Regions from separate parts of the Fundidesulfovibrio terrae genome, predicted to be linked through region 2. Evidence: predicted binding sites of a transcription regulator. Region 2 holds the regulator's gene; each other region holds the start of a gene.
What was found. Region 2 encodes sigma-54, which starts transcription at its own class of promoters, with help from an activator protein. Its sites were predicted from a motif close to CTGGCACGGNNNNTGCTT; they were not measured.

Region 1 (9,436 bases), on a different contig from region 2:
CGGCGTGGAGCACGCCACCCTGCCCACCTACCTCATCCTGATCGGCTTCATCCTGAACGCCGCCGTGCCCCCCTTCCACGCCTGGCTGCCCGACGCCTACGCGGAAGCCACGGTGAACGGCGCGGTGTTCATGTGCGCCTTCACCACCAAGACCGCCATCTACGCCCTGGCCCGGGCCTTCGCGGGCATGGAGATCTTGGTGCCGCTCGGCGTGTGCATGGCCCTCTACGGCGTCGTCTACGCGGTGCTGGAGAACAACACCCGCAAACTGCTGGCCTACCACATCATCAGCCAGGTGGGATACATGGTGGCGGGCGTGGGCATCGGCACCCAGATGGCCATCAATGGAGCGTGCGCGCACGCCTTCGCCCACATCCTCTACAAGGGACTTCTCTTCATGGGCTGCGGCTCGGTGCTGCACATGACCGGCAAGAGCGACTTCAGCGAGCTGGGCGCGCTCTTCAACAGGATGCCCCGGACCTTCGTGTTCACGCTGATCGGCGGTCTCTCCATATCCGCGTTCCCCCTGTTCAGCGGCTTCGTCAGCAAATCCATGATCGTTGTGGCCGGGTTCGAGGCGCACAGCAACCTGCCCGCGTTCCTGCTGCTGGTGGCCTCGGCCGGTACCTTCCTGCACACCGGCCTCAAGGTTCCCTACTACATCTGGTTCGGCAAGAACAACTGCAGCACGGAAACATGCAAGAAGGCCAAAGACCCGCCCATGAACATGCAATGGGCCATGGCCATCGCCTCTTTCCTGTGCATCTTCATCGGATGCTACACGCCCTACCTCTACGACATGCTGCCGTATCCCGAGGTGGCCCGTGAATACCATCCGTACACGGCCTACCACGTTTCGGAATCCTTGCAGATCCTGCTGTTCACCGCCCTGGGCTTCTTCCTGCTCTTAAAAAAGCTCACGCCCGAGGCCAAGATCAGCCTGGACATGGACTGGTTCTACCGCATGGGCGGCCGGGCCTTCTTGTGGATCGCCAGCAAGCCCATCCAGTGGGCCGACAACTGCGTCAACGAGGCCTACCGAGTCATCGGCCTGATTCCGCTCATGGCTACGGCCAGCTTCTGGTCCTGGTTCGACTGGAACGCCATCGACGGCGTGGTCGACGGCATCGCCAGGACCGTGCGCGGCGTGGGCGGCAAGCTCCGCACCGTGCAGAGCGGCCAGCTGCAGTACAGCATCTTCTACGCCGTGTCCCTCGTGGCCATCGTGCTCGTCATCTACGTGTTTGCCTGATCCAAACGGGAGGGCTTAAGGGAATGGACTTTCTGATACTCAACGACCTGGGGTTCCCCATCCTGAGCGTGCTGATATTCCTGCCGCTCGCCGGGGGGCTCCTCATGCTGTGCATCCCCGGCGACACGGCGGCGAAATACTGGGCCCTTGCGGTGACCCTGGCCACGGCCGCGATCTCCCTGCCGCTGTACTCGCACTTCGACGCCAGCACCGCGCGCTACCAGTTCGGCGAGCACCTGCCCTGGATCAAGGCCCTGGACATCAACTACACCCTGGGCATCGACGGCATCTCGCTCCTCCTGGTGCTCATGACGACGCTGCTCATGCCTTTGTGCGTGCTTGGCTCGTGGAAGTACATCGACAAGCGCGTCAAGGAGTTCATGTTCTGCCTGCTCGTCATGGAGACATCCATGCTGGGCGTGTTCATGGCCCTGGACTTCGTGCTCTTCTACGTGCTCTGGGAGGCCATGCTCATCCCCATGTACCTGCTCATCGCCATCTGGGGCGGGCCGCGCAAGGTATATGCCTCCATCAAGTTCTTCCTGTACACCCTGGCCGGATCGGTGCTCCTTCTGGTCGCCATCATCGGCCTCTACGTCAGCAAGGGCACCTTCTCCATCCCGGCGCTCATGGGCCAGGACTACTCCACCACCTTCCAGATGCTCGTGTTCCTGGCTTTCTTCCTGGCCTTCGCCATCAAGGTGCCCATGTTCCCCTTCCACACCTGGCTGCCCGCAGCCCACGTGGAGGCGCCCACCGCGGGCAGCGTCATCCTGGCCTCGGTGCTCCTGAAAATGGGCACCTATGGCTTCCTGCGCTTCTGCCTGCCCATTACGCCAGAAGCCACCCGGTACTTCCTGCCGTACGTGCTCTGGCTCTCCATCGCGGGCATCCTCTACGGCGGCTTCACAGCCCTGGCCCAGAAGGACATGAAGAAGCTCATCGCCTACTCGAGCGTCGGCCACATGGGCTTCGTGACCCTGGGCATCTTCCTCCTGAACCAGCGGGGCATCGAGGGCGCCATCCTGCAGATGATCAACCACGGCATCACCACGGGCGCGCTGTTCTTCTGCGTGGGCATGATCTACGAGCGCACCCACAGCCGCGAACTGGCCGTGGCCGCCGGAGTCGGCAAATACATGCCCTTCTACGTCACCTACCTGGCCTTCTTCTCGCTCTCGTCGCTGGCCTTCCCGGGCACCAACAGCTTCGTGGGAGAGTTTTTGATCCTGGCGGGCAGCTTCGCCCAGAACAAGATCCTCTCGGCCTGCGCCATCCCCGGGGCCGTGCTGGCCGCGGCCTACATGCTGCGCATGCTCCAGCGGGTCATCTGGGGCGGCACGGACAACCCCGACCAGTCCGCGCTCACCGACCTCAACCTGCGCGAGATCGTGACCCTGGCCCCGCTTCTGATGTTCGTGTTCTGGATCGGGCTCTCGCCCGAGCCCTTCATGGACGTGATGCACGCAAGCGTCACCAACCTGATCAAGCAGACCGGACTGGCGTCGAACGGGGCCGTGACCCTTTCGAGCCTGATGCTTCCGTAGAAATCAACGCACGAGAACCAACGCAAAGGCTACATCATGAAGCTCACGTTGTTCGCCCCGGAACTGTTCCTCCTTGTGGGAAGTCTGGTGCTCTTCCTGGCAGGCTCCTTCGGAGCCTCGGGCCGCAAGGCCCGGGCGATCACCCTGGCCGTGGCCCTCGGCGGCCTGGTGGTCTGCATCTCCAGCCTGCACGCCCAGGGGATGCTGTTTTATGACACGTACAAGGTGGACCTCTTCTCCCAGATGCTCAAGCTGGCCATGACCGCCGGCTTCGCCGCGGTGCTCCTCTTCGGCACGGAACTCAAGGGCGTGGCCGACGACGTGCGGCCGGAATACTACCTGTTCCTGACGCTTTCGACGCTCGGGCTCCTGATGCTGGTGAGCAGCGTGGACCTCCTGACCGTGTTCATCTCGCTCGAACTGTCGTCGTATTCGCTCTACCTGCTGGTTCCCATGCGCGACGACCACTCGGGGCTGCGCATCCAGATGGAATCGGCCATCAAGTACATCCTCTTCGGGGTGGTGGCCACGGGCGTGATGCTCTTCGGCATGAGCTACGTCTTCGGCCTCACCGGCACCACCTTCCTGGCCGCCGCCGTCCCGGCCCTGCACGCCATGCAGTTCTCCCCCGCCGCGGTGATTGCCGTGGCCCTGACCATGGGCGGGTTCTTCTTCAAGCTGGCGGTGTTCCCCTTCCACTTCTGGGCCCCGGACGTGTACCAGGGCGCCTCCAACGAGACCACGGCCTTCATCGCCTCGGTCCCCAAGGTGGCCGCCGTGGCGCTGCTCATCCGCATCGCCATGATGACCCCGTCCGACTCCCACGCCGTGGTCTCTCTTCTGGCCCTGCTCTCGGTGTGCTCCATGTTCTACGGCAACCTGGTGGCCCTGGTGCAGACCGACTTCAAGCGCATGCTGGGCTTCTCCGGCATCGCCCATGCCGGATACGTTCTCCTGGGCATCGTCACCCTGCGCGAGTCCGGCTACGCCATGGCCGTCTATTACATCATCGGTTACCTGGCCATGACCGTGGCCGGGTTCATGGTGGCCTGCAAGGTGTCCAAAAACGGCGAGAACGTCTCCATCGCGGACCTCGGCGGCCTCTACAAGCGCTCGCCGCTCCTGGCCTTCACCCTGGCCGTGAGCATGTTCGGCATGGCGGGCATTCCGCCCTTCGTCGGCTTCATGAGCAAGTTCCTGCTCCTGACCGAGGCGTACAACGCCGGGCTCCTCTGGCTGGTCGTGCTGGCCGCCATCAACACCGCCATCTCCATCTACTACTATCTGTCCGTGGTGCGCGTGACCTACACCAGCGAGGCCGAGGACCCCTCCCTCCTGCACGTGGACGGGGCCACCAAGGCGGTGAGCGTCATCCTGGTGGCCATCATCATCGCCCTGGGCCTGCTCCCGGACACCGTGGTGAAAGTTGCCTCCGAGGCGGTGAAGACGCTGCTGTAGAGCGCAGGGAGGTTAAACGGCCGGAGGAGGAAGATGCCTCCGGCGGCCAAAGGGTTGACTCGTGTCGTCCTGGCCTTCGCCCTGCGGGCTCTGCAAGCAGCGCCCAATTACGCAGGATAGCGGAATTGGCAGTCCCTTTTGGAATTCCGTCTTCTTGGCGCGGTTGATCCCGAGCAGACTTGGCCCTGTGGCGGCAGGCCCGGAATGGCACGCATTTGTGGGTTGCATCTCCTCACTTTTCCAGTCTATTTACATCCATGGCAATCAAGCGCGGACTTGGCCCGACAGTGTCACGGAAACCGGCCTTTCTGGCTGACGACGTGCTGCGCTCCCTTGGCAGGGGCGTCCTGGCCGTGGACTCCGAGGGCCGCGTCGAGTCCGTGAATCCCAGGGCGGAACTGCTGCTCAGGCTCCACGCCGCCCCGGGCGAGGCATTGCCCGAACACCTGCGCGAAATCTCCGAACGCATCCGCGCCTGCCTCGAAGGCCAGGGCCTGCCCCCGGCCATCCTGAACGTGGCGGGGCGGCTCCTCCTGGTGGAAACCGCCCCGGTCAGGCTGCGAGGCAGGACCGCCGGGGTCGCCGTGCTGGTTGACGAACCGCCCCCATCCGCCCTGCCCGCACCCGAAATACCCCTTCGCGCCGTCCTGGACTCCATATCCGAGGGCATCTGGATCTGCGACGGCGAGGGCACCATCCTGGACATCAACCGCGAATCCCAGCGCCTGAACTCCGTGGCGGCCACGGACTACATCGGCCGCAGCATCCGCTGCATCATCGACGAGGGTCTGGTCGACCATTCCGTGACCCTGGACGTGCTGCGCTACAAGCGCCAGTCCAGCATCATCCAGCGCATCACCAAGACCGGCAAGCAGCTCCTGGTGACCGGCTCCCCTGTCTTCGACGAGAGCGGCGCGATCTCCCTGGTGGTCACCAACGAACGCGACGTCACCGAACTGAACGCCCTGCGCGAGGGCCTGCAGAACGCCCGCAAGGTGGAGGAGAAGTACCGCAACGAACTGGCCGAACTCTCCATGCTGGAACTCCGCCAGAAGGATATCGTGGCCGACAGCCCAGCCATGCGCCACTGCCTGCACGCGCTCTTGAAGCTGGCCAACATGGACGCCTCGCGCATCCTGATCCTGGGCGAATCGGGCACGGGCAAGGGGCTCCTGGCCAAGTTCGTGCACCAGAACAGCCCGCGCGCCAAGAAGCCCTTCATCCCCATCAACTGCCCGGCCGTGCCGGAAAACCTCTTCGAGGCCGAACTCTTCGGCTACGAGAAGGGGGCCTTCACCGGCGCGCTCAAGCAGGGCAAGGCCGGGCTCATCGAGCTGGCCAAGGGCGGCACTCTCTTCCTGGATGAGGTTGGCGACATCCCGCTGTCCGTACAGGCCAAGCTGCTCAAGTACCTGGACGACCACGAGCTGCGCCGCCTGGGCGGCTCCGAATCCAAGACGGTGGAGTGCGGCGTGGTGGCCGCCACTAACTGCGACCTGGAGCGCCTGGTGGAGCAGAAACGCTTCCGCAAGGACCTGTTCTTCCGCCTGAACACCTTCATCGTGCGCATCGCCCCCCTGCGCGAGCGCCGTGAGGACATCTTCGGGCTGGCCGAGTTCTACCTGGCGGGCTGCAACAGCCGCTACTCGAAAACCAAGCGCCTCTCGCCCCGGGCCATGCGGCTTCTGGAAGCCTACGACTATCCGGGCAACGTGCGCGAACTGGTGGGCATCATCCAGAAGGCCTTCGTCATGAGCGAGGGCGACGACCTGACCTCGGCCGTGGAGGAAGCCCTGGGCGTTGGCTCGGCCGCCGGGTTGCAGCAGGCGGCGCAGCTGCGCAACCTCACAGAGACCACAGATCTGGCCAGCATTCGGGTGCTCAGGCAGGCCGCCTCGCGCTGCCGCACCACGCGGGAGATGGCCACGTTCCTGGGCGTGAGCCAGTCCACGGTGGTGCGCAAGATGGCCAAGTACGGCATCAAGGCCGACTGATTCAAATCTGAATCAAGCCGTGTTTTCAATAACGAAAGAGTGCGCCATTTTCCGCCACGCCTACCGATCCAACACTGACAGTCCCTCGCGGGCAGGTGGTTTCCACCCGCACCGGTTATTTTCTCCGTCCGAGCTACTTTTCATCATCCGAAGAATTTTTCCTAAATTGTCAATCAAAGTGCGATTCAAAATTGAATCAAACTCAACTATCTATAATAATGATGTTTCCGCTGCCATTTGATTCAGAATAAGATCACGAAACAAATTCACAATAGGACTCAGAACACGCAACACCTCACAATAACATACTTTCTGACGGAACACCTCTCTGGCTTGCTTCTTGCTCAATTCATTGACCTTTTCGTGAAAAGGCAATGCTGAGGCCCAGCCCGAAACCTTCCCGCCAAGAGGAAAAACCGTGGGACAAAAAACTGATTCCGCCGAACTCCAGGCTCTGCGCGACCGCTACGTGCCCAAAGGCCCCTTCAACGCCTCCCGCTACATCGCGGCCAAGGCCGAAGGCGCACTCATCACCGACATCGACGGCCGCGAACTCATCGACTTCGCGGGCGGCATCGGCGTGGTCAACGTGGGCCACTGCCACCCCAAGGTCGTGGCCGCCCTCAAGGACCAGGCCGAAAAGTTCATCCACACCTGCTTCCACATCGTCATGTACGAGCCATACATCAAGCTGGCCGAAAAGCTCTGCCAGCTGGCTCCCGGCGGGTTCGACAAGATGGCCCTCTTCGCCAACTCCGGGGCCGAGGCCGTGGAGAACGCGGTCAAGATCGCGCGTAGCGCCACGGGCCGCCAGGGCGTCATCGTCTTCGACGGCGGCTTCCACGGCCGCACGCTCCTGACCATGACCATGACCAGCAAGGTCAAGCCCTACAAGTTCGGCTTCGGCCCCTTCGCCCCCGAAGTCTACCGCATGCCCTACGCCTACTGCTACCGCTGCCCCATGGGCCGCGACCGGGCCACCTGCGACGCCGCCTGCGCCGACCTGCTGAAGGACTTCTTCATCGGCTACACCGCAGCCGAGAACGTGGCCGCCCTGGTGGTGGAGCCCGTGCTGGGCGAGGGCGGATTCGTGTCCCCGCCCGCCCGCTACTTCGAGAAGTTGCGCGCCATCTGCGCCGACAACGGCATCGTGTTCGTGGCCGACGAAGTGCAGACCGGCTTCGGACGCACCGGTAAATACTTCGCCATGGAGCACCACGGCATCGAAGCTGACCTCACCTGCGTGGCCAAGAGCCTGGGCGGCGGCATGCCCATCTCGGGCGTGGTGGGCCGGCGCGAGATCATGGACGCCCCCCAGGTGGGCGGCACCGGCGGCACCTACGGCGGCAACCCGCTGTCCTGCCGCGCGGCCCTGGCCGTGCTGGAGGCCTTCGAGGAGGACCAGCTCCTGGAAAAGGGCCGCATCCTTGGCGAGACACTGGAGAAGCGCTTCACCGAGTGGATGGGCAAATACGAGATCATCGGCGAGCAGCGCGGTCTCGGGCCCATGCGCGCCCTGGAACTGGTCACCGACCGGGAGAAGAAGACCCCCGCCACCACCCAGGCCAAGGCCCTGGTCAAGTTCTGCGTGGACCGGGGGCTCCTGCTGCTCTCCTGCGGAACACACGGCAACGTCATCAGGACGCTCATGCCCCTGGTGATCACCGGCGATCAGCTCGAACGCGGCCTGGCCATCATGGAGGAGGGCTTCCGTGAGCTCTCCCTGGGCCGCCTGTAGAGAGGTTCGCACAACCGGAATCGAGGTCGAGAAACGTACGCGCACAACCGTCAACGAAGGGAGCGACGCATGAACAAGGTGTCTTTCGGCAAGAAGCTGACCGGACTTATCGCGGCGGCCGTCCTGACCGCAGGCCTCTCGGGCCAGGCCCTGGCCCAGAAGACCATCAAGATCGGCAACGTGGAGCCGATGTCCGGCCCGTCGGCCTCGGTAGGGGTGCAGGGCAAGCAGGCCCGCGAAATGGCCATCGAAGAGATCAACGCCGCGGGCGGCATCAAGTCCCTGGGCGGGGCCAAGCTCGAGCTGGTCTACGCCGACTCCAAGTCCGACCCCACCGTGGGCGTCTCCGAAACCGAGCGCCTGATCAACACGGAAAAGGTCAACATCATGACCGGCTGCTGGAACTCCGCCGTCACCTACCCGGCCACCCAGACCGCCGAACGCTACGGCGTGCCCTTCGTGGTGCCCGTTTCCGTGCGCGACACCATCACCGAGCGCGGCTTCAAGTACGTGTTCCGCGTCGCCGCCAAGGACTCCTGGTGGGTGCGCGACCAGTTCCGCTTCCTGAAGGACATGCAGGAAGAGACCGGCGTGAAGATGAAGACCATCGCCTTCGTCTTCGAAAACGGCGACTGGGGCACCGGCTTCGCCGAGAAGTGGCGCGACCTGGCCAAGAAGGACGGCTACGAGATCGTGCTGGACGAGCCCTATCCCAGCACCGCCACCGACCTGACCCCCGTGGTCACCAAGATCAAGTCCGCCAACCCCGACGTGCTCATGCTGGTGTCCAACGCCGCCGACGCCATCCTCATGACCAACACCCTGGCCGAAATGAAGGTGAAGCCCAAGGTCACCATCGCCAGCGGCGGCGGCCACGCCGACCCCAAGTTCCTTGAGAACACCAACAAGAACGCCCTCAACATGTTCGACGAGGTGGAGTGGAACACCGACGTCAACAAGCCCGGCGCCAAGGAAACCAACGCCAAGTTCAAGGCCAAGTACGGCTACGACCTGGCCGGAGAATCCGTGGACGCCTACGCCGCCATGTACGTCATCGCCGACGCCTTCGAGCGCGCCGCCTCCACCGATCCCAAGAAGGTCCGCGACGCCCTGGCCGCCACCAACCTGACCAAGGGACCGGCCATGATCGTCTCCTACGACGGCGTGGAGTTCGACGAGAGCGGCCAGAACAAGAACGCCGGCATCGTCATCGTTCAGGTGGCCGAGATCGACGGCAAGCTGGACCGCGTCACCGTGTGGCCCAAGGCCGCCCGCCACGCCGGTTACAAGCCTGTGTTCCCCGCCAACAAATAAAGCCCTCTGAACGCCACCCCCCGGGCCGTACAGGCGGCCCGGGGGACAACACACCGGAGACGACGCATGACCGCGGTGATACAGGCGGTGATCAACGGCACCATGATGGGGGCCATGTACGGACTGACGGCGC
Region 2 (9,436 bases):
CCTACGCCAAGCCCCAGATCGAGGAGCGCCACCGCCACCGCTACGAGTTCAACAAGGCCTACTACACCCGCATGGAAGAGAAGGGCATGGTGTTCTCGGGACTGTCGCCCGACGAATCCCTGGTGGAAGTGGTGGAGCTGCCCGAGCATCCGTGGTTTTTGGGCTGCCAGTTCCATCCGGAGTTCAACTCCATCCCCATGCGCCCGCATCCGCTGTTCAGGGAGTTCATCCGGGCGTCCAAGATCGCCCGCGAGGCCAAATGAGAAGACCCGTCAGGCCCGGCGTGAACCGCCGGGCCCTGGCGTCGGCCAGGGGAGTGCGCCTGCTTGTGCTGGACGTGGACGGCGTGCTCACGGACAACGCCGTCTTCCACGACGGCGCCGGGCCGGGCCTGAAGCGCTTCGGCATCCAGGACGGCATGGGGCTCAAGCTCTGCCAGCACGCCGGGATCGACGTGGCCGTGATCAGTGGCCTGGGCAACATCCAGGCCCAGCATCGCCTGCGGGAGCTGGGCATCCGCGAATTCCACGGCGGCCACCTGCGCAAGCTCCCCGTTCTCGAAGAACTCCTTTCCGCGAAACATCTTGATTTGAACGAAGTGGCCTACATGGGCGACGACTGGCTGGACGCCCAGGTGATGAGCCGCGTGGGCCTTGCCATGGCCCCGGTGGACGCCCAGCCGGAAATCCTGCGCCTGGCGGCCTGGGTGTCCAAACGTCCTGGGGGCAGCGGGGCCGTGCGCGACGCCGTGCGCTTCCTGCTCATGGCCAAGGGCAAGCTGGGCGCCCTGTGGCGGCGCTGGCTCGTCTAGCCTCTCGCCCGCCATATCGCCGCCCAAGCCAGCGAAACTATACTGGATTCCAAAGGGGCGAGCCCCTAAGGCCTAAGGAGGCTTTTCCCCTGATCCGCTACGCTCCACCGCGCTACAGCCTCCCGCCCACTGTTGTGAATTCCCGTCAAGTCTTGCCACCCCCGCCTTTTTAGTGCATAACCGCCACGGTTGAACGGTGGTCCGGCATTTTTCTTGCTTGCCGCAGAACTTTCACGAGGACAGACGCACGCATGGCCCTTGAGCTCAGACAGCAACTCAAGCTTTCGCAGCAGCTGGTGATGACACCCCAGCTGCAGCAGGCCATCAAGCTGTTGCAGCTCTCCCGGCTGGAGCTGGTTGAGACCGTGCAGCAGGAGATGCTCGAGAATCCCCTGCTGGAAGAGGTCCAGGTCGACGACGAGCGCCCCGAGCCCACCATCGCCGAGGATTCCCACGCGCCTGACGCCACCCAGGAAGAGGGGGCCATGCAGCGCGAGCTCATGAAGACCGCCGAATGGGACGACTACATCGGCGACTTCGCTTCCACCTCCCGCCAGGCCACGGTGCGCGAGTACGAGGCCCCGGAGGAGGGCATGTCCTTCGAGGCCAGGCTGGCCTCCAAGACCTCGCTCGAGGGCCATCTCTCCTGGCAGATCAACCTCTCCCCCTTCACCGAACGCCAGCGAGTCATCGCCGACGACATCGTGGGCAACCTGGACTCCGTGGGCTACCTACAGTCCACCGTGGAAGAGATCGCCGCCACCACCGGCGCCACCCCCGAAGAGGTGGAGGTGGTCCTGCACGCCCTGCAGCGCTTCGACCCGGTGGGGATCGCCGCGCGCACCCCGCAGGAGTGCCTGCTCACCCAGTTGGAAGTTTACGGCTACACCGACCCGGTGCTCCTGGAGATCGTGCGCGAGCACCTGGAGGACCTGGAAAAGAAGCGCTACAAGCCCCTGGCCAAGAAGTTCCGCATCACCCTCGAGGACATCAAGGAATACCTGGACATCATCCAGACCCTCGACCCTCTGCCAGGCTCACACTTCAGCTCCTCCGATCCGGTCTACGTGAGTCCCGACGCCTACGTGTACAAGTACGGCGAGGACTTCATCATCGTGCTCAACGAGGACGGCCTGCCCAAGCTCCAGCTTTCCCCCTATTACATGGAGGACATGAGCCGTTCCAGCGGGAGCAAGGACAAGGACTACCTCCAGGACAAGATGCGCTCGGCCCAGTGGCTCATGAAGAGCCTGTACCAGCGCCAGCGGACGTTGTTCAAGGTCCTGGAATCGATAGTGAAATTTCAGCGGGACTTCTTCGAGGACGGGGTTACGAAATTAAAGCCCCTCATCCTCAAGGACGTGGCCGACGACATCGGCATGCACGAATCCACTGTGAGCCGCATCACCACGAGCAAATACGTGGCCACCCCGCACGGCATCTACGAACTCAAGTTTTTCTTCAACTCCGCCCTGGAGTTGGACGACGGCACTTCCGTGGGTTCGGAGTCGGTGAAGGCGCTCATCAAGCAGCTCATCTCCGGCGAGGATCCCAAGAAGCCCGTGAGCGACGAGCAGATCGCGGACACCCTCAAGCAGAAGCTGCAGGTCAACATCGCCCGCCGTACCGTGGCCAAGTACCGCATGGCCATGGGCATCGACTCCTCGTCCAAGCGCAAGGAAGTCTTGTAATCACGCCGCGCGTCTTTTCGCGGCCACACCTCGGAGGTAGATATGAACATTGCTTTCTATTTCAAGAATTTTGAGCCGTCCCCCGGTCTGCGCGAATACGCCGCCAAGCGTTTCGACAAACTGGCCAAATACATGCCCAATGCCGACAACGCCGAAGTGGTGGTCACGCTGCTGGTCGAAAAGACCCGCCAGATCGCCGATGTGGTGATCGACGCGGACGCCATGCACATCTCCGCCCATGAGCGCTCCGACGACATGTACTCCACCATCGACATGATCACGGACAAGCTCGAGGCCCAGGTGCGCAAGATGCGCGAGAAGATGAAGGACCGCCGCAAGGCCGCGTCTTCCGACGTCACCATGGGCGTGGTCAGCTTCACCGATGAGGGCAAGGTCCACTCCATCGAGGAATCCGACAAGTACAGCCCCAAGCCCATGAGCGTTGAAGAGGCCGCCGAGCAGATCACCGCCATGAAGTACGAATTCCTGGTGTTCTTCAACTCCGAGGCCGAGCGTATCAACGTCATCTACAAGCGCAAGAATGGCGACTTCGGTCTGATCGACCCTGGAGTTTCCCTCTGATGCGGCTGGGGGAGTTTCTGCGCAAGGATTTCGTGCTCGACGACCTGCAAGCGTCGGACAAGCCCGAAGTGCTCCGCGAACTGGTGTCCCCCGTGGCCCAGGCTTTCCCGGACGTGAGTCCCGAGAAGGCCCTGCGGGTGCTCATGGACCGCGAAAACCTGGGCACCACGGGCATCGGCGACGCCGTGGCCATTCCCCACGGGAAGATGGACTCCCTCAAGGAGATCGTCATCGTGGCGGGGCGCAGCCGGGGCGGAGTCGATTTCGAGGCCCTGGACCACAAGCCTTGCCGGATATTCTTCCTGGTCCTGGCCCCGGAACATGTGGCGGGCATGCATTTGCGTATCCTGGCCCAGATATCCAGGCTCCTCTCCGATGAGGGGTTCCGGGAATCCTTCCTGGACGCCCCGGACCGGGAAAGCCTCTGGCGCGTGCTGTCCAGCCATTCCTGAGGCGGCATCCGTTTCGTGATGATTCCCGGTCGATGATGTGCTAGCGTCCATCCCCGTCGCGCTTAAGAAGGCGCGGCGGGGATGTCTTTTTCAAGGAGCGCGCGACATGGCCTCTTCGGTCAAGCTGCCCGTGGTGGTGATTTCGGGCCTCTCCGGGTCCGGCAAGTCCACGGCCCTCAACGTCTTCGAGGACCTGGGCTATTTCTGCGTGGACGGCCTGCCCGCAAGCCTCATGCCCAAGCTGGTGAGCCTTTTCGAAGGCCAGGGAGCCAACCGCTACCGGGGCCTCGCCCTGGGCATGGACATGCGCCAGGCGGGCTTCGACTCCGGCTGGCAGCCCGCCATGGAGGAGTTGCGCGCCGCGGGCAACCTGCCCCAGATCGTGTTCATCGAGGCCGCCACCCAGGAGATCATGCGCCGCTACGCCACCACGCGCCGCCCACATCCCTTCGAGGCAGAGGGGTACGGGCTGGGCGAGGCCGTGGAGGAGGAACGCCGCCGCATGGCCCCCTTGCGCGACGCGGCCGACCTGGTCATGGACACCACCGACTTCTCCATCCACGACCTGCGCCGCCAACTGCAGGACAAATGGAAGTTCCTGGAGGGCAAGGGGCCTTCCATGAAGGTGCACATCATGAGCTTCGGGTTCAAGTATGGCATCCCCACCGAATCCGACCTGCTCTTCGACCTACGCTTTCTGCCCAACCCCTATTTCGAACCAGCTCTCAAGCCACTGTCCGGACAGGACAAATCCATCGTGGAGTATGTCCTTGACTCCAAGGAGGGCAGGGTGTTCCTGCCCAAGCTGGAGGCATTCCTTCAAGACCTTATCCCCATGTACGCCAAGGAAGGCCGCTACCGGCTGACAATCTCGCTTGGCTGCACCGGGGGCAGGCATCGCTCCGTGGCCACGGCCGAGGCCGTCTTTGACACCTTGCGCAAGGCGGGGTACACGGTCTCGCTGGAACACCGCCATATCGAAAAAGGCTGATATTTCAACAATGAACGACAAGAATATATCCGGCGCCCCGGTCGGCGTGGTCATCGTGACCCACACCGACTACGGCGACAGGCTTCTCAAGGCCGCCGAAATGATCATCGGCCCCCAGGAGCACACCCGCACCGTTTCCGTGGACGTGGGCGTGGACACCGTGGAAACCGTCAAGGAGCTCGAACGGTCCATCAAGGCCGTGGAGCAGGGCGCGGGCGTGATCATCGTCACCGACATGTTCGGGGGCACTCCCACCAACCTCTCGCTGTCGCTCATCGGGCAACATCGTATCGAGGTGGTCACGGGCGTGAACCTGCCCATGCTCATAAAAATCCTTTCCACCCGTACCAAAGCCCTGGAGCTCCTGGCCGCCGACGCCAAGACCGCGGGCGTGCAGGGCATCGTGGTGGCCGGGGAAATCCTGCGAAAACGGGTCGCCGGGGAGTAGTCCGGGGTGTTCTGGGTACGCATCGACAACCGTCTCGTGCACGGCCAGATCATCGAAGCCTGGCTGCCTTTCACCGACGCCAACGCCATCGTGGTGGCCAACGACGAACTGGCCGCCGACGAGTTGCGCCAGCAGATCATGTCCATCGCCATCCCCCTTGGGGTCGACATCTCCTTCGTCCAGGTGAATCTGGCCCAGGCATATCTGTCGGGCCGCAAGCTCCTGGGCAAGGACGTGCTGGTGCTGTTCGCCTCCTGCCCGGACGCGCGGCGGGCCTTCGACGCCGGGCTCAAGTTCGCCCGCCTGAACCTGGGCAACCTGCACTACGGGCCGGGCAAGAAGCAGATCTGCCAGCACATCGCCTTAAGCGGCGAGGATGAGGGCTGCCTCGATTTCCTCAAGGGCCAGGGCGTGAACCTGGATTACCGCTGCGTGCCGGGCGACCCGGTGGAGATATCCTGAAGAGCCCGAGGGCCGCTTCACATTCGGGCGCATTTGAGGCATTCTGAAGAAAAGCTGACGGACCAGGACGAAAAGACCCATGGAACTGCACGCCGACGTCATCCCTTTCATCCTCGCCACCGCTTTTTTTTTGCCCTTTTTTCCTGCTTCCGCTTCCTGATCAATCTGCCCCTGCTTGACCGGCCTCTCACGGTGGGGTTCGTGTGGGGCCTTATCACCGGCGACTGGGCGTCGAGCCTGGGCATCTGCCTGTTCTTCGAGCTTCTCTGGCTGGACATCTTCCCGGCCGGAACCATCATCCAGCCACATTCCCTGGCCCCGGCCCTGGCCAGCCTGGCCGTGGTGCACCATTTCGCCCTGCGGCAACCGGCCCTGGCCGCCGTGGTCATGCTGGCGGCGCTTCCGCTGGGGCGGGCTTTCGCCGTGATCGAGCGCTACCACCGCCAATACGAGAACCTGGCCTTCGAGCGCCTCATGCTCTGGGCCAAGCGCAGTTCAGGCGGACCCGGCCCTGCCTCGCTCACCCGCCGCTCCATGCTGGTCATGTTGCCGGTGAACGTCGTGGCCTTCGCCCTGGCCCTGTCCGGGCTTCTGGTGGTCACGCACCTGATGCTCCCCCGGCTGACGCCGCTTCTGGGCTCGGTGCCGCTCAAGTGGCCTCACCTCTGGGTGGTGGCCAGCATCGGGGCAGTGCTTTCGCTTCGGCACCGCCCGGCCTACGCCGTGCTCCTTGGGGGCGTGGCCTTGGCCGTGCTCAGCCGTTTGCTGATATGAGTTCCGGAGCAATGTTGGACAAAGCCGCTTGGCAACCGGCGATCTTTGTGATATTTCCCACAAGTTCATTTTGCACATCACCTCAGGAGGGATTCGAACATGGCAGCATATGTCGTTGGACACAAAAACCCGGACACCGACTCTATCGCCTCGGCCATTGCCGTGGCCGACCTGATGACTAAGCGCGGCATCCAGGCCGTGGCCGCCGCTCAGGGCAAGACCACCCCTGAGACCGACTTCGTGCTCGGCAAGTTCGGCGTGAAGGCCCCCGAGATCATCTCCGACGCCGAAGGCAAGAAGATCATCCTGGTGGACCACTCCGACCTGGCCCAGAGCCTGGAGAACCTCTCCAAGGGCGAGATTCTGGGCGTCGTCGACCACCACAAGCTGGGCGACGTGACCACCTCCAGCCCCCTGGAAATGTGGGTCTGGCCCGTGGGCTGCACCTGCACCGTCATCGCCAGCATGTATGAATTCTACGGCGTGGAGATCTCCAAGCCCATGGCCGGCATCATGCTGTGCGCCATCCTGTCCGACACCGTCATGTTCAAGTCCCCCACCTGCACCCCCGAAGACAAGAAGGCCTGTGAAAAGCTGGCCAAGATCGCGGGCGTGGCCGACATGATGGCCCTGGGCATGGACATGTTCAAGGTGAAGTCCGCCGTGGACGGCACCCCCATCCGCGACCTGGTCTTCCGCGACTACAAGGACTTCAACATGTCCGGTACCGGCGTGGGCATCGGCCAGCTGGAAGTCGTGGACCTGTCCATCCTGGACAAGTACAAGGCCGACCTGCAGGCCGACATCGCCAAGGTGAAGGCTGAGAAGAAGCTGCACTCCGTGTTCCTGCTGCTCACCGACATCATGAAGGAAGGCACCGAGATGCTGATCGTCTCCGACGACGCCTCCGTCGTCGAGAAGGCCTTCGGCGTGAAGCCTGCCGGCACCTCCGTGTGGCTGCCCGGCGTCATGAGCCGCAAGAAGGACGTGGTTCCCAAGTTCGAGAAGGTCTTCGGCGCCTAGTCGCACCGAAAGCCCCTATGATGATCAAGCCCGGAGCGGTCTCCCGCTCCGGGCTTTTTCTTTTGTGAACGGCTAAAGCGCGGCCTTGACCGAGGCGGCCATGCGGGTGGTGGGGCGGCCGATGAGGCGGCCGAGCTGGCCGGAGTTGTCAAAGAGACCCCCCTTGGACGCACCGGTGTCCGAATCGGCCAACAGCCCGGCGATGGGTTCGGGCAGGCCGGCCGAAAGCAGCGCCGCCTTGAACTCGGCCTCGGGGAGGTTCGCGTAGGTTACGGTCTTGCCGGACTGGCGCGAAATCTCCCCAGCCAGATCCGTGAGCGTGTAGGCCTCGTCGCCCGCCAGTTCGTATGTCCGGCCCTCTTGGTTCTCGAGCGCCAACACGGCGGCGGCCGCCTCGGCGTAGTCGGCCCTCGCGGCCGAGGAGATACGCCCGTCGCCCGCGCTGCCGAGGAACGCGCCGTGCTTGAGGGCGGGGGCAATGGAGGCGGTGAAGTTTTCGGTATACCAGCCGTTGCGCAACAGGACGAAGGGAACGCCAGAAGCCTTCAAGTACGCCTCGGTCGCCTTGTGCTCTTCGGCCAATCCCAGGGGAGACGTGTCGGCATGCAGTAGGCTCGTGTAGGCCAGCAGTGTTACCCCGGCCCGCTTGGCGGCGTCGATCACGGCCTTGTGCTGTGGGAAGCGGCGGCCCACCTCGCTGGAGGAGATGAGCAACAGCTTGCCGGCGCCCGCGAACGCGGCGTCCAGGGTTTCGGGTTTGTCATAGTCGGCGTGGCGCGTCTGAACGCCGCGTGCGGCCAGGTCCTTGACTCGGTCAAGGGTGCGCGCCGCAGCGACGATCCGAGCGGCGGGCATCGTCTTTAACAGTTGCTCGATGACCAGACGGCCGAGTTGGCCGGAGGCTCCGGTGATGACTAACATGGCTGATACTCCTTTCGGTTGATGGGAATATCTGGCACGGTAGCAGCCACACAAACTTTTTGTAAGTACACACATAAAGGTAAGCGTAAAAATGAGCGAACACGGTCGGAAGGCGGAATGTCCGGCAGCCACGTTGTCGGACCGGTTCAAGCGCGGAGATGTCTTCTCGGAGCGATGCCCCTCGCGTGAAGTGCTCAAGCATGTCACGAGCCGCTGGGGGATGCTGATTCTCGTCGCGCTGTCGGGGGGAACGCACCGCTTCAGCGATTTGCGCCGGAAAGTGGGCGGGGTGAGCGAGAGGATGCTTGCGCAGACGTTGCAGTGGCTGGTGAGCGACGGCTTCGTGGAGCGCAAATCCTACCCGGTGGTGCCGCCGCATGTGGAATACAGCCTGACCCTGCTTGGCGTCGAGGTCGGGCAGCGGGTGGCGGCGTTGGCGGACTGGATCGAAGAGAACCTGAAGGATATCCTGGATCGCAGCCAGGAGGAAGGCAAGCCCGGCCGTGGGGCCGGGCTTGTTTGAGATTTCATTCGGCAAATGGCGGATTGAAGCCGCGCGGAGGCGGGATGCCCCTTCGGCTTCAAACCTGACATGGAGTTAGGCGCTGGTTCAGCCGGTCCGGCGCTCGCCCAGAAGCCGGATGAGCGCCAGGGCCTCGGGAGAGGGCCTTCGTTCGATGCGCCGGTAGACGCGGCCGTCAGGGGTTCTTGCGAGCATCCCCCGGTCGAACATCTCCCGGCGCAGCAAGGCCGGGTCTTCGAACAGGTGGCCTTCCAGAAGCAGTTCGTTCACCTGCCGTTCGTTCATATCCCGCCGGGGCGGGATTTTCGACCACATCACCCACAAGCAGGGCTCGCGGTGACTGAACTTGCCCGGCCAGCGCGTCAGCTGACCTGCAGCGTCGAAGTAGCGCGCCGCGCGCAGCACCTTGGCGGAATCCACGCTTTGCGGTTGGGGCAGGGGCCGCTCCAGGCGGACCTGGGCATCGGCCTGGGTGCGGAAGTGCTGGAAGTTGCGGTAGCCGGTGGACCGGGCCAGCATGTTGAGCAGTTCCACGTGGCCGGGAGTGCGCTCGCAGGCGCAGAGCTGGCCGCGAAGCGACCGGGCAAGGGCGGAGATATCGCCCGCATACAGGGGGAGAGGGGTACGGGACATCGCTTATCCTTTAAGCGCGCCGATCCTGGACGGATCGCCGGTGGTCGCCGTCTTCCGACTCGGCACGGGATAAGGTGTCGATGGAATGATGAAACTGGCAGGTTTAGCTCCCCTCGCGGGGCGGC
Region 3 (9,436 bases), on a different contig from region 2:
GCCGCCTCCTCGCCGTCACGGCCCAGGATCAGATGCCCGGCGGTCACTCCCGCCCCCCGGGCGCGCCGTCCTGTCCGCCGCGTGGCCGGACCCGTTTCCGCGCGGCCCGGGACGCAATCACAGTCCCGGCAGGCATGCCTGCTCCTGCCGCGCGGAGGGCTTTTCGGGAAGCACGCCGCGAAAGGTCAGCCGGTGCTGGCGGCACGGTCCAAGCTTCACGATGGCCTCCATGTGGACCGCAGTGCCGTAGCCCTTGTGCAGGGCCAGGCCGTAGCCGGGATAGCGCCGGTCCAGGTGCTCCATGAGCCGGTCGCGGAAAGTCTTGGCCAGGATGGAGGCGGCGGAAATGGCCGGGATCAGGCTGTCGCCGTCCACAACGGCCTTCTGGGTCACGGAATGCGAGCCGAGGTAACGGGCGGGAATGATCTTGTTGCCGTCCACCGAAAGGCCCGTGGGACGGGTCTTCAGGGCGGCCACGGCGCGGGCCATGGCCTTGAACGTGGACTGCAGGATGTTGATGCGGTCGATCTCGGCGGGCCAGACGACGCCCAGCCCCCAGGCTACGGCCTGGGCCTTGATGGCCGGTTCCAGCACGGCGCGCCTGTCGGCCGTGAGCTTCTTGGAGTCGTTAAGCCCCGGCAGGTCGTAGAAGTTCGGCAGGATCACCGCTCCGGCCACCACGGGACCGGCCAGGCAGCCGCGTCCGGCCTCGTCCACTCCGGCGAGCATCAGTCCTGGCCTTTGACGGGCGGGGTGTAAGCGTTGGCGGTCACGCGGCGCTCCTTTGAAGAAAATGAGGGAATGGCTTCCCGCCGAAAGGCATCTCCCCGGCCCGCCATGAAAGACGGAGGCCGGGGAGGCTGGAAAATTCGAACGGGAACCCGCGTTCCCTGCTCAATTCTTAAAATCGTAATGGACCGGTTTGAATGAATCAAACGTTTTCTTCCGCCGGAAAACCGGCGGCGGCGCGGGTGCTTGTGGGATTTCGTTCGAGCGGACAAGACGCAGGGCGCACCTCGGAACGCTGTACCCGTTGCCCGTAAAACGAGGGGGGCGGTTCGTGCTTTTGGCGCGGCGAACGAAATAGGCCTCGCCGGCATACCGCCAGCGAGGCCTTCGAAGCGTGTGGGACAGAACTAGCTTGACCGCTTGGCGCGCTTGCGCATGAAGGCGGCCCCCACAGCGCCCATGCCCATAAGGAGCATGGTGCCGGGTTCCGGGGTGGTCACAGGGGGTTTCGGCTGGAAGGAACCGGTGAGGAACAGGTCCTCGCCACCACCGGTGAGCGAATTCATCTCGAAGAAGGCCGAGAATCGCAACCCCTTGCCGGTGTAGAGGCTCAGGTCCATGCCTGGGGCGTATACGATGAAGTCGTTTTTCCCCGATCCCTTGTTGTTGTCCACGGTAACCGTGTTGAAAGGCGCCGCGGGATTCGTAGCCGTAATTGTAGCCGGAGAAAGAACGTACGAGGCCGGGTCGAAGACATGGTCGGCGACGTTGTCGAACGACCAGTAGGCCACGACGTTGTTGGAGGCGTCGAGCAGCTTGACCACGCCGTTGACGTACAGGTTCGGCTTATCCTGGCTTTGCGACATGTCGAAATCGAAGACGGGAGTGTTCACATTGGAGCCGAAAGCCGTGTGCAGGTAGCTGACGAGATCGTCCACCATGACCGGCGCGAATGTCCCGCTCAGTCCCCAGGTGCCGCTGAAGGTGCTGCTGCCGGCGCCGTTGCCAGACGGCGTCGTCATGGGGTCCGGGAATTTGAAGCCTCCCGACACCGGGTTGTTGTTGGCTCCCCCGGCATGCGTGCCGATGACCAAATCCAGCCCGCCGACCCCGGCAGGGCCGTCGAAGCCCGTGAAGCCCCATGCGGTCAGCAGTTTCGCCGAATACGAATAGAAATCGTCATAGCGATGGGCGTACACGGTCGGATCTGGCAACACGACTGGGGCCGCCACGGATTGCTGGGCCACGAACAGTACAACCATCAGGGACATCATCACATATTTCGGGATACGCACGGCGCTGCCTCCTTTGGGAATCGCGCCAAAGAAGCAATATCCTTGCCAGAAATCGGCTTTCACCATGCGCGGCGAGGAAATTATATTATAACTGTAACACCTCTATGCGACTCACAATAAACAACATCCGCCTGACATTTCAAACAGCGAACCGATACCCCCCGACAGTGGATGCGATCTGAATTGTAAAATCTAAACCATTCAGCGTCGGGATTTTTTACAATCCTGGAAAATTAACCTCCAAACCCGGCTTTCAGAGACGCGATGCGGGTATGTTGCCGCCGGCCGCATGTGATTGCAGTGATTGGCGAGGGGGAAGGTGATCGAATGGACGAAACGCAAGTGCGCCGGCGAGGGGCGGCGCGCGCCGCAGGGAGCCGACGAGGCTTGGGCAGGAGAGTGCGCCTCGGCCTGAACGGCGCCCCCGGCAGGCTGCCACGGCCGCGAAAAACAAAACAGAGCAAGCCCCCGTGTAGGGGGCTCGCTCTGTAGATCTTTTCCCGGGCCGGGAGGCCGTTGGCCTTTCGGCCTCAGGTTCCGCCCGATCTCCCGAAAAATACTTCGGACCGGGGAACTAGTTGTTCCAGTCGTTCTTGGCCTTGATGCGCGAAGCCTTGCCCTTGAGCTTGCGCAGGTAGTACAGGCGCGAGCGGCGGACCTTGCCTTCGATGAGCACTTCGACGCGCTCGATGAAGGGGGAGAACATGGGGAAGATGCGCTCGACGCCGACGCCGTCGGACACCTTGCGCACCGTGAAGGTGCTGTCGGTGGTGCCCTTGCGCAGGCGCAGCACGGCGCCCTGGAACACCTGGATGCGTTCCTTTTCGCCTTCGAGGATGCGGAAGTGCACTTTCACCGTGTCGCCGGGCTTGAACTTGGGCATGTCCAGGCGGATATGCTCGGATTCGATCTGACGGATGATGTCCATGGCCTGTCTCCTTATGACTGGCTTCACGGGGAAGCTCAAAAAATGTCTCCAAGTATGCGGTCCGTGAGGATCGCGCAGGCGGCGCGCACCGAAAGGTGGTTGTAGCCGCCGTAGGGCCTGACCGGGGCCAGCTGTCCCTGCGTCAGGGCCAGGGCCTCGGGTGCCAGTCCCGATCCGGTGCCCAGCACCAGAAGCACCGGGCGCTCCCGCAGGGCTTCGCGGACCCGGCCCGGGGTGGTCGCCCCGTCCGGCCTGGCGCTGGTGGCCAGCACCAGGGGCTCCTGCCCCGCATGTTCCCGCACCTGATCGATGGCCTCGGCAAGCGTCGCCGTCACCCGGACCATCCCCAGCGCTTCGGCCCTGTCGGGGTTCGCGGCAGCGCCCGCTCCCATGGTCCAGTGGCCGGTGAGCGTCGCTGCGAGCGCCTGTTGGTCCTCCAGGGGAGTGACCACGGTGAATCCCGCAAGTCCATACGTTCGGGAAATGCGGGCTATATCGTGGAGGTCGAGATTGGTCAAGGAAACAGTGACGGTATGGCCCATTTTGTTCAGCACCGGCCCGTGGACCAAGGCAATGTGCAGGTTTCTGGCCAGGAGCGTGCGCGGCTTCGAAGCCAGGAACCGGCGATCCGAGGACGTGAGCGGGGCCTCGGCCAAAATTTCAGGACGCCGGGCAAGCGTCTGGGACAGGGCCTGCTCACGCCGCCAGGCGCGGACCTTGGCGTGGTCGCCGCCCAGGAGGATCTCCGGCACCGGAAGCCCCTCGTAGACCTCGGGGCGGGTATAGTGCGGATACTCCAGCAACCCCGCCGAAAAGCTCTCCTCGTCGCCGGACTCCTCCTTGCCCATGAAGCCGGGCAGGAGCCTCGCCACGGATTCGATCAGGCACAGCGAGGCCGACTCGCCCCCGGAGAGCACGTAGTCCCCGGCCGAGACCAGCTCGATGGGGAAGAGGTCCAGCAGGCGTTCGTCTATGCCCTCGTAGCGCCCGCAAAGGATGGTCAGGGCGGACTCGGCGGACAGCTCGCGGGCGAAGGACTGGTCCAGGGCGCGCCCGCGCGGGGAAAGAAGCAGGATGCGCCCGGGGGTCTCGATCGCGCGCAGGGCGCTGGCCAGCGGGTCCAGGGCCATGACCATGCCCGGGCCGCCGCCGTAGGGGCGGTCGTCCACGGACTTGTGCTTGTTGGTGGCGAAATCGCGCGGGTTCACCAGGGAGAATTCCACCAGGCCCTGCTGCCGGGCCTTGCCCATGAGGCCGCAGTTCAGCGGGGAATCGAAGAATTCCGGAAAGAGGGAAAGGATGGTGAAGCGCATCGCGAGCGTTACAGGTCCAGAAGCCCCGGCGGCGGGTCGATGACGATGCGCCGGGCTTCCGTGTCGATCTCGGGCACGGTCTCTTCGGTGGCGGGCAGGAGAATCTCCTTGCCCTCAGGCGAGCGGATCACCCACAGGTCCTGCCCGGGCACGTCCAGGAAGCCCTCCAGCACGCCCACCTTGGAGCCGTCGAGCAGCACGACGCCGAACCCCACGATCTCGTGCAGGTACACCTCGTCGTCGCCGAGCTCCGGCAGGTCCTCGGAGCGCACCACGATTTCCATGCCCCGCAGGGCGTCGGCGGCGTCGCGGTCGGCCACGCCCGCCACCGTCAGCAGGAGCCGCCCCTGGTGCGGGCGGCAGGAAAGCACTTCCACGAACCGCTCCCGCTTGCCGGGCGCACGAATGCCTATACGCCGGCCCGGCGCATACAAACGAGGGGAGTCAGCGTGGTTCGCCACACTGAACTCCCCCCGGATTCCGTGAGGTTTCACCACCTCACCGATGACCACCAATTTGGTTTGAGTCAATCCCGGGACCTCCCGGCCCTTACTCCAGGATTTCCAGCACCGAGCGCTTGCGCGCTTTGGTGGACGCCGCCCCCAAGATGGTGCGCATGGCCCTGGCCGTGCGCCCCTGCTTGCCGATGACCTTGCCCAGGTCCTCTTTGGCGACCTTGAGCTCGATCACAGACGTCTGTTCACCCTCGATTTCCTTCACCGAAACGGCATCCGGATTATCGACGAGCGAGCGGGCGACGTACTCTATCAGGTCCTTCAACATGTGGCGCCTCCGTGTTGTTGGCAGGCATCCCGGCGCCGCATCGGTCGAGGCATTGGACCTACTGCTTCACGCCGGCTTTGCGCAACAGCGCGGCCACCGTGTCGGTGGGCTGCGCGCCGCGTTCGATCCACATGGCGACCTTTTCGGCGTCCACGGTGATCTCGGCGGGGTCGGTCATCGGATTGTAGTGTCCGATGTAGTCCAGGGCGCGGCCATCACGCCTGGTGGCGCTGTCCATGGCGACGATGCGGTAAAAGGGACGCTTCTTGGAACCCATTCTGGTCAGTCTCAGCTTCATGGCCATACTCAATCACCCCCGATGAGGATATGTAACGTGTTTTCGTGTTCTGGCAACCCCGCCTTGCTCCCAACCGGGAAAAAGCGGACGCGGCCCCTAGCGCTTTTTCTTCTTTCGGCGCTTGTCCTTGTCCTTTTTCTTCTTGGTGGGGCTGCCCTTGCCGGACATGGCCTTGGCCATGCCTGCCATTCCGGGCATCCCCGGCATGGCGCCGGGCATGCGCCCCGGCATGGCGGGCATCTTGCCGCCGCCCATCATGCGCTGCATCATCATGCGCATCTGTTCGAAATTCTTGAGAAGCGCGGTGACGTCGCCCACCTGCACTCCAGAGCCCTTGGCGATGCGTTCCTTGCGGCTCTGGTTGATGATCTTGGGCTCCACGCGCTCCTTTTGGGTCATGGAGCCGATGATGGCCTCCAGGCGGGCCATCTCCTTCTCGGGCATCTGCACCTCGCCGAGCTGCTTGGTGATCTTGCCCATGCCCGGGATCATCTTGAGGATGGACTCCAGCGACCCCAGCTTCTTCACCCGGCGCATCTGGGTGCGGAAGTCGTCCAGGGTGAACTGGGCCTGGCGGAGCTTGCGCTCCATCTCGGCGGCCTCGCCCGCGTCGAACTCCTCCTGGGCCTTCTCGATGAGGGAGAGGATGTCGCCCATGCCCAGGATGCGCGACGCCGCGCGGTCCGGGTGGAAGATTTCCAGGTCCGAGGCTTTTTCGCCCACGCCCACGAACTTGATAGGCTTGCCGGTCACTTCCTTGATGGAGAGGGCCGCGCCGCCACGGGCGTCGCCGTCCATCTTGGTGAGCACCACGCCGCTGATGTCCAGGCGCTCGTTGAAGCTGCCCGCAACGGTGACGGCGTCCTGGCCGGTCATGGCGTCGGCCACGAAGAGGATCTCGTGGGGGCCCACGGCGGTCTTGATGGCCTTGAGCTCCTCCATGAGGGGCTCATCGATGTGCAGGCGGCCCGCGGTGTCCAGGATGATGACGTCGTGGCCTTCCTGGGCGGCCTTTTCCACCGCGTTGCGGCAGATGTCCACGGGGTTCATGTCCGTGGTGGACGGATAGGCCGGGAGGTCCAGCTGCGAGGCCAGCTTGTGCAGCTGGTCGATGGCCGCCGGGCGGTACACGTCGGCGGGCACCAGGTAGGGCTTGCGCTTGTGGTTGCGCCGAAGCCACAGGGCCAGCTTGGACGTGGTGGTGGTCTTGCCCGAGCCCTGCAGGCCCACCATCATGATGATGAGCGGCTTCTGGCGGAAGTCCACGGTTTGGGCCTCGCCGCCGAGCAGGGCGAGTATCTCCTCGTGGACGATCTTCACCACCATCTGGCCGGGCGTCAGGGACTTGATCACGTCCTGGCCCATGGCGCGTTCGCGCACGCGCTCGGTGAACGCCTTGACCACCTTGAAGTTGACGTCGGCCTCGAGCAGGGCGAGGCGCACCTCGCGCAGGGCCTCCTGGATGTTGTCTTCATCCAGGCGGGCGTGGCCGCGTATCTTCTTGAATACCGACTCTAAGCGGTCTTGCAGGCTTTCGAACATGTTTCCTTCTTGTCCCGAGAAAAAATAAGCCCTCTCGGCTAACGCAGCCGGGATTGCGTGTCAAGAAAAACGAGAGCCGCCCACACGCGAGCCGGGGAGGCGGACGCCCTACTCTTTCTCCATCCCGATGTTGGCCCGCGCGAACCCTTCGGCCGCGTTCTCGATCACCGTCTTGTCCACGCAGAAGGTCAGGCGGAAATACCCCGGCATGCCGAATCCCGTGCCGGGCACGGCCAGCACCCGCTGCTCGCACAGCTTCGTAACGAACGCGATGTCGTCGCCGCCGGGCGCTTTCGGGAAGAAATAGAAGGCGCCGGCCGGCATCACGTACTCGTACCCGGCCGCGTCCAGCACCTTGGCCATGGCCGCGCGGCGCTCGTCGTAGATGCCCACGTCCACCTGGCTGCCCAGCGATTTCAACAGGATGGCCTGCCCGATGGCCGGGGCGTTCACGTAGCCCAGGATGCGGTTGGCGAAGACGATGCCATTCATCAGCTCGTCCTTGCCGGGCATGTCCGGAGCCAGGGCCACGTAGCCGATGCGCTCGCCCGCCAGGGACAGGTTCTTGGAGAACGAGCTCACCACCACCGTGTAGGGATAAATCTTCGGCAGCGACGGCACCTCGGCCCCGTCGTAGGCCAGGAACCGATACGGCTCATCGGACAGGAGCAAGATGGGCTTCACGCGCTTGGCGTTCAGCGCCTTGAGCCCACGGGCCAGTTCCCGCAGGATCTCCTCGGAGTAGATGACGCCCGTGGGGTTGTTGGGCGAGTTGATCATGACCACGCGGGTCTTGTCGGTGATGGCCCCGAGCATGGCGGACACGTCCAGGTCGAACGAGGGCAGCGACACGGGGGCCGTGACCAGCCTGCCGCCGTGGTTGCCCACGTAGAAGCCGTACTCCACGAAATAGGGCCGGGGGCAGAGCACCTCGTCGCCCGGCTCAAGCACCGCCCGGAAGAAGGCGTTGATGCCCCCCGCCGCGCCGCAGGTGAGCAGCAGGTCGGAGGCCTCGAACTTGACGCCCTGCTCCACGCTTACCTGGACGGCCAGGGCCTCGCGCACGTGGGGGTATCCGGCGTTGGGCATGTAGCCGAAGGCGAAGGGCTCGGAGGCGCGCGTGGCCAGGTCCGCCAGGCACTCGCCCACCACGGGAGGCGGCGGTAGGTCCGGGTTGCCCAGGCTGAAATCGTACACCCGGTCAGCCCCGTGCAGCTTCTTCATCTCCGCGCCCTGCTCGAAGATGCGCCTGATCCAGGATCCCTTGCTCAAGGCCTCGGAAATCTCCGCCGACAGCATGCTCATATCCGGCTCCGTATGCTTGCTTGTATTTGTGATGCGAGGAATTGACGACGATACCCCGCCCCGCCCCATACTTCAAGCTTGCCTAAACCGGCCGGAGAGGGTAGATATCCGCCGCCTTCTTTGAAAACCGCGCCGATTCGGCGTTCATTATGCGTTGCCGGCGCCCGCGACCGCATGCGGGCCTTTACAAACCTGTTTTCACCCTTATGTGCCCGACCATGAACCACATTCCCGAAATTCTTGCTCCCGCCGGCGACGCCAATTCCTTCCTTGCCGCCCTTGCCGCCGGAGCCGACGCAGTCTACTGCGGCCTCAAGCATTTTTCCGCCCGCATGCAGGCCGAAAACTTCTCCATCCAGGAGCTGGCGCGGCTGACCACGCTGGCCCACAACATGGGCCGCAAGGTCTACGTGGCCATGAACACCCTGGCCAAGCCCGGTGAGGAAGCCAAGGCCGGACGCCTGGCAGACCGCCTGGCCAAGGTGGTCAAGCCCGACGCCATCATCGCCCAGGACCTGGGCGTGGCCGCCGTGATCCGCCAGGCCGGGTACACGGGCGAAATCCACCTCTCCACCCTGGCCAACGTGTCCTCCCCCACGGCCCTGTCGCTCATGCCGAGCCTCGGCATCAGCCGCGTGGTGCTGCCGCGCGAGCTCAACGTGGACGAGATGCGCCTCATGGCCGAAGCCTGCCCCGAAGGCGTCGATCTGGAAGCCTTCGTGCACGGCGCGCTGTGCCACAACGTGTCGGGCCGCTGCTGGTGGTCGAGCTTCCTCGGCGGCAAGAGCGGGCTTCGCGGCCGCTGCGTGCAGCCCTGCCGCCGGGTGTTCACCCGCAAGGGCCAGCCGGGACGCTACTTCTCCTGCCAGGACCTGTCGCTCGACGTGCTGGCCAAGGCCCTCTTGACCATCCCCCAGGTGAAGGCCTGGAAGATCGAAGGCCGCAAGAAAGGCCCCCACTACGTCTTCTACGCCACCACGGCCTACAAAGTGCTGCGCGACTCCCCGGACGACCCGCAGGCCAAGAAGGCCGCGCTCTCCTACATCGAGCAGGCGCTGGGCAGGCCCACCACCCACTACGGATTCCTGCCCCAGAAGTCCCGCGACCCCGTGGACTCCCAGGCCCAGACCGGCTCCGGCAAGCTGGTGGGACGCCTCACCATGAGCGAGGCCCGCAAGTACTTCGTCAACCCGCGCCAGCCGCTTCTGGCCGGAGACCTCCTGCGCCTGGGCTACGAGGACGA

Region 1: the regulator sigma-54 is predicted to act here: its motif matches at 6,580-6,597, upstream of gabT (4-aminobutyrate--2-oxoglutarate transaminase).
Region 3: the regulator sigma-54 is predicted to act here: its motif matches at 2,056-2,073, upstream of ML540_RS17960 (PEP-CTERM sorting domain-containing protein).

Annotation. Positions count from the first base shown of each region.
Region 1 is NZ_JAKZFS010000002.1:498,864-508,299, reverse strand. Features, by position in the region: gene ML540_RS09405 (Na(+)/H(+) antiporter subunit D) at 1-1,252, shown strand, start outside; gene ML540_RS09400 (NADH-quinone oxidoreductase subunit M) at 1,276-2,799, shown strand; gene ML540_RS09395 (NADH-quinone oxidoreductase subunit N) at 2,836-4,257, shown strand; gene ML540_RS09390 (sigma-54 interaction domain-containing protein) at 4,545-6,251, shown strand; gene gabT (4-aminobutyrate--2-oxoglutarate transaminase) at 6,670-7,989, shown strand; gene ML540_RS09380 (ABC transporter substrate-binding protein) at 8,059-9,303, shown strand; gene ML540_RS09375 (branched-chain amino acid ABC transporter permease) at 9,370-9,436, shown strand, end outside.
Region 2 is NZ_JAKZFS010000005.1:20,637-30,072, forward strand. Features, by position in the region: gene ML540_RS14825 (CTP synthase) at 1-263, shown strand, start outside; gene ML540_RS14830 (KdsC family phosphatase) at 260-811, shown strand; gene rpoN (RNA polymerase factor sigma-54) at 1,063-2,502, shown strand; gene hpf (ribosome hibernation-promoting factor, HPF/YfiA family) at 2,545-3,084, shown strand; gene ML540_RS14845 (PTS sugar transporter subunit IIA) at 3,084-3,536, shown strand; gene rapZ (RNase adapter RapZ) at 3,643-4,527, shown strand; gene ML540_RS14855 (PTS sugar transporter subunit IIA) at 4,538-4,975, shown strand; gene ML540_RS14860 (PTS sugar transporter subunit IIB) at 4,982-5,437, shown strand; gene ML540_RS14865 (PTS sugar transporter subunit IIC) at 5,471-6,211, shown strand; gene ML540_RS14870 (manganese-dependent inorganic pyrophosphatase) at 6,311-7,234, shown strand; gene ML540_RS14875 (SDR family oxidoreductase) at 7,307-8,155, opposite strand; gene ML540_RS14880 (winged helix-turn-helix transcriptional regulator) at 8,247-8,678, shown strand; gene ML540_RS14885 (DUF2087 domain-containing protein) at 8,766-9,311, opposite strand.
Region 3 is NZ_JAKZFS010000002.1:669,922-679,357, reverse strand. Features, by position in the region: gene ML540_RS10215 (YraN family protein) at 1-47, opposite strand, end outside; gene ML540_RS10210 (ribonuclease HII) at 118-729, opposite strand; gene ML540_RS17960 (PEP-CTERM sorting domain-containing protein) at 1,137-2,024, opposite strand; gene rplS (50S ribosomal protein L19) at 2,599-2,952, opposite strand; gene trmD (tRNA (guanosine(37)-N1)-methyltransferase TrmD) at 2,988-4,265, opposite strand; gene rimM (ribosome maturation factor RimM) at 4,274-4,777, opposite strand; gene ML540_RS10185 (KH domain-containing protein) at 4,815-5,048, opposite strand; gene rpsP (30S ribosomal protein S16) at 5,107-5,352, opposite strand; gene ffh (signal recognition particle protein) at 5,443-6,888, opposite strand; gene ML540_RS10170 (pyridoxal phosphate-dependent aminotransferase) at 6,997-8,193, opposite strand; gene ML540_RS10165 (peptidase U32 family protein) at 8,412-9,436, shown strand, end outside.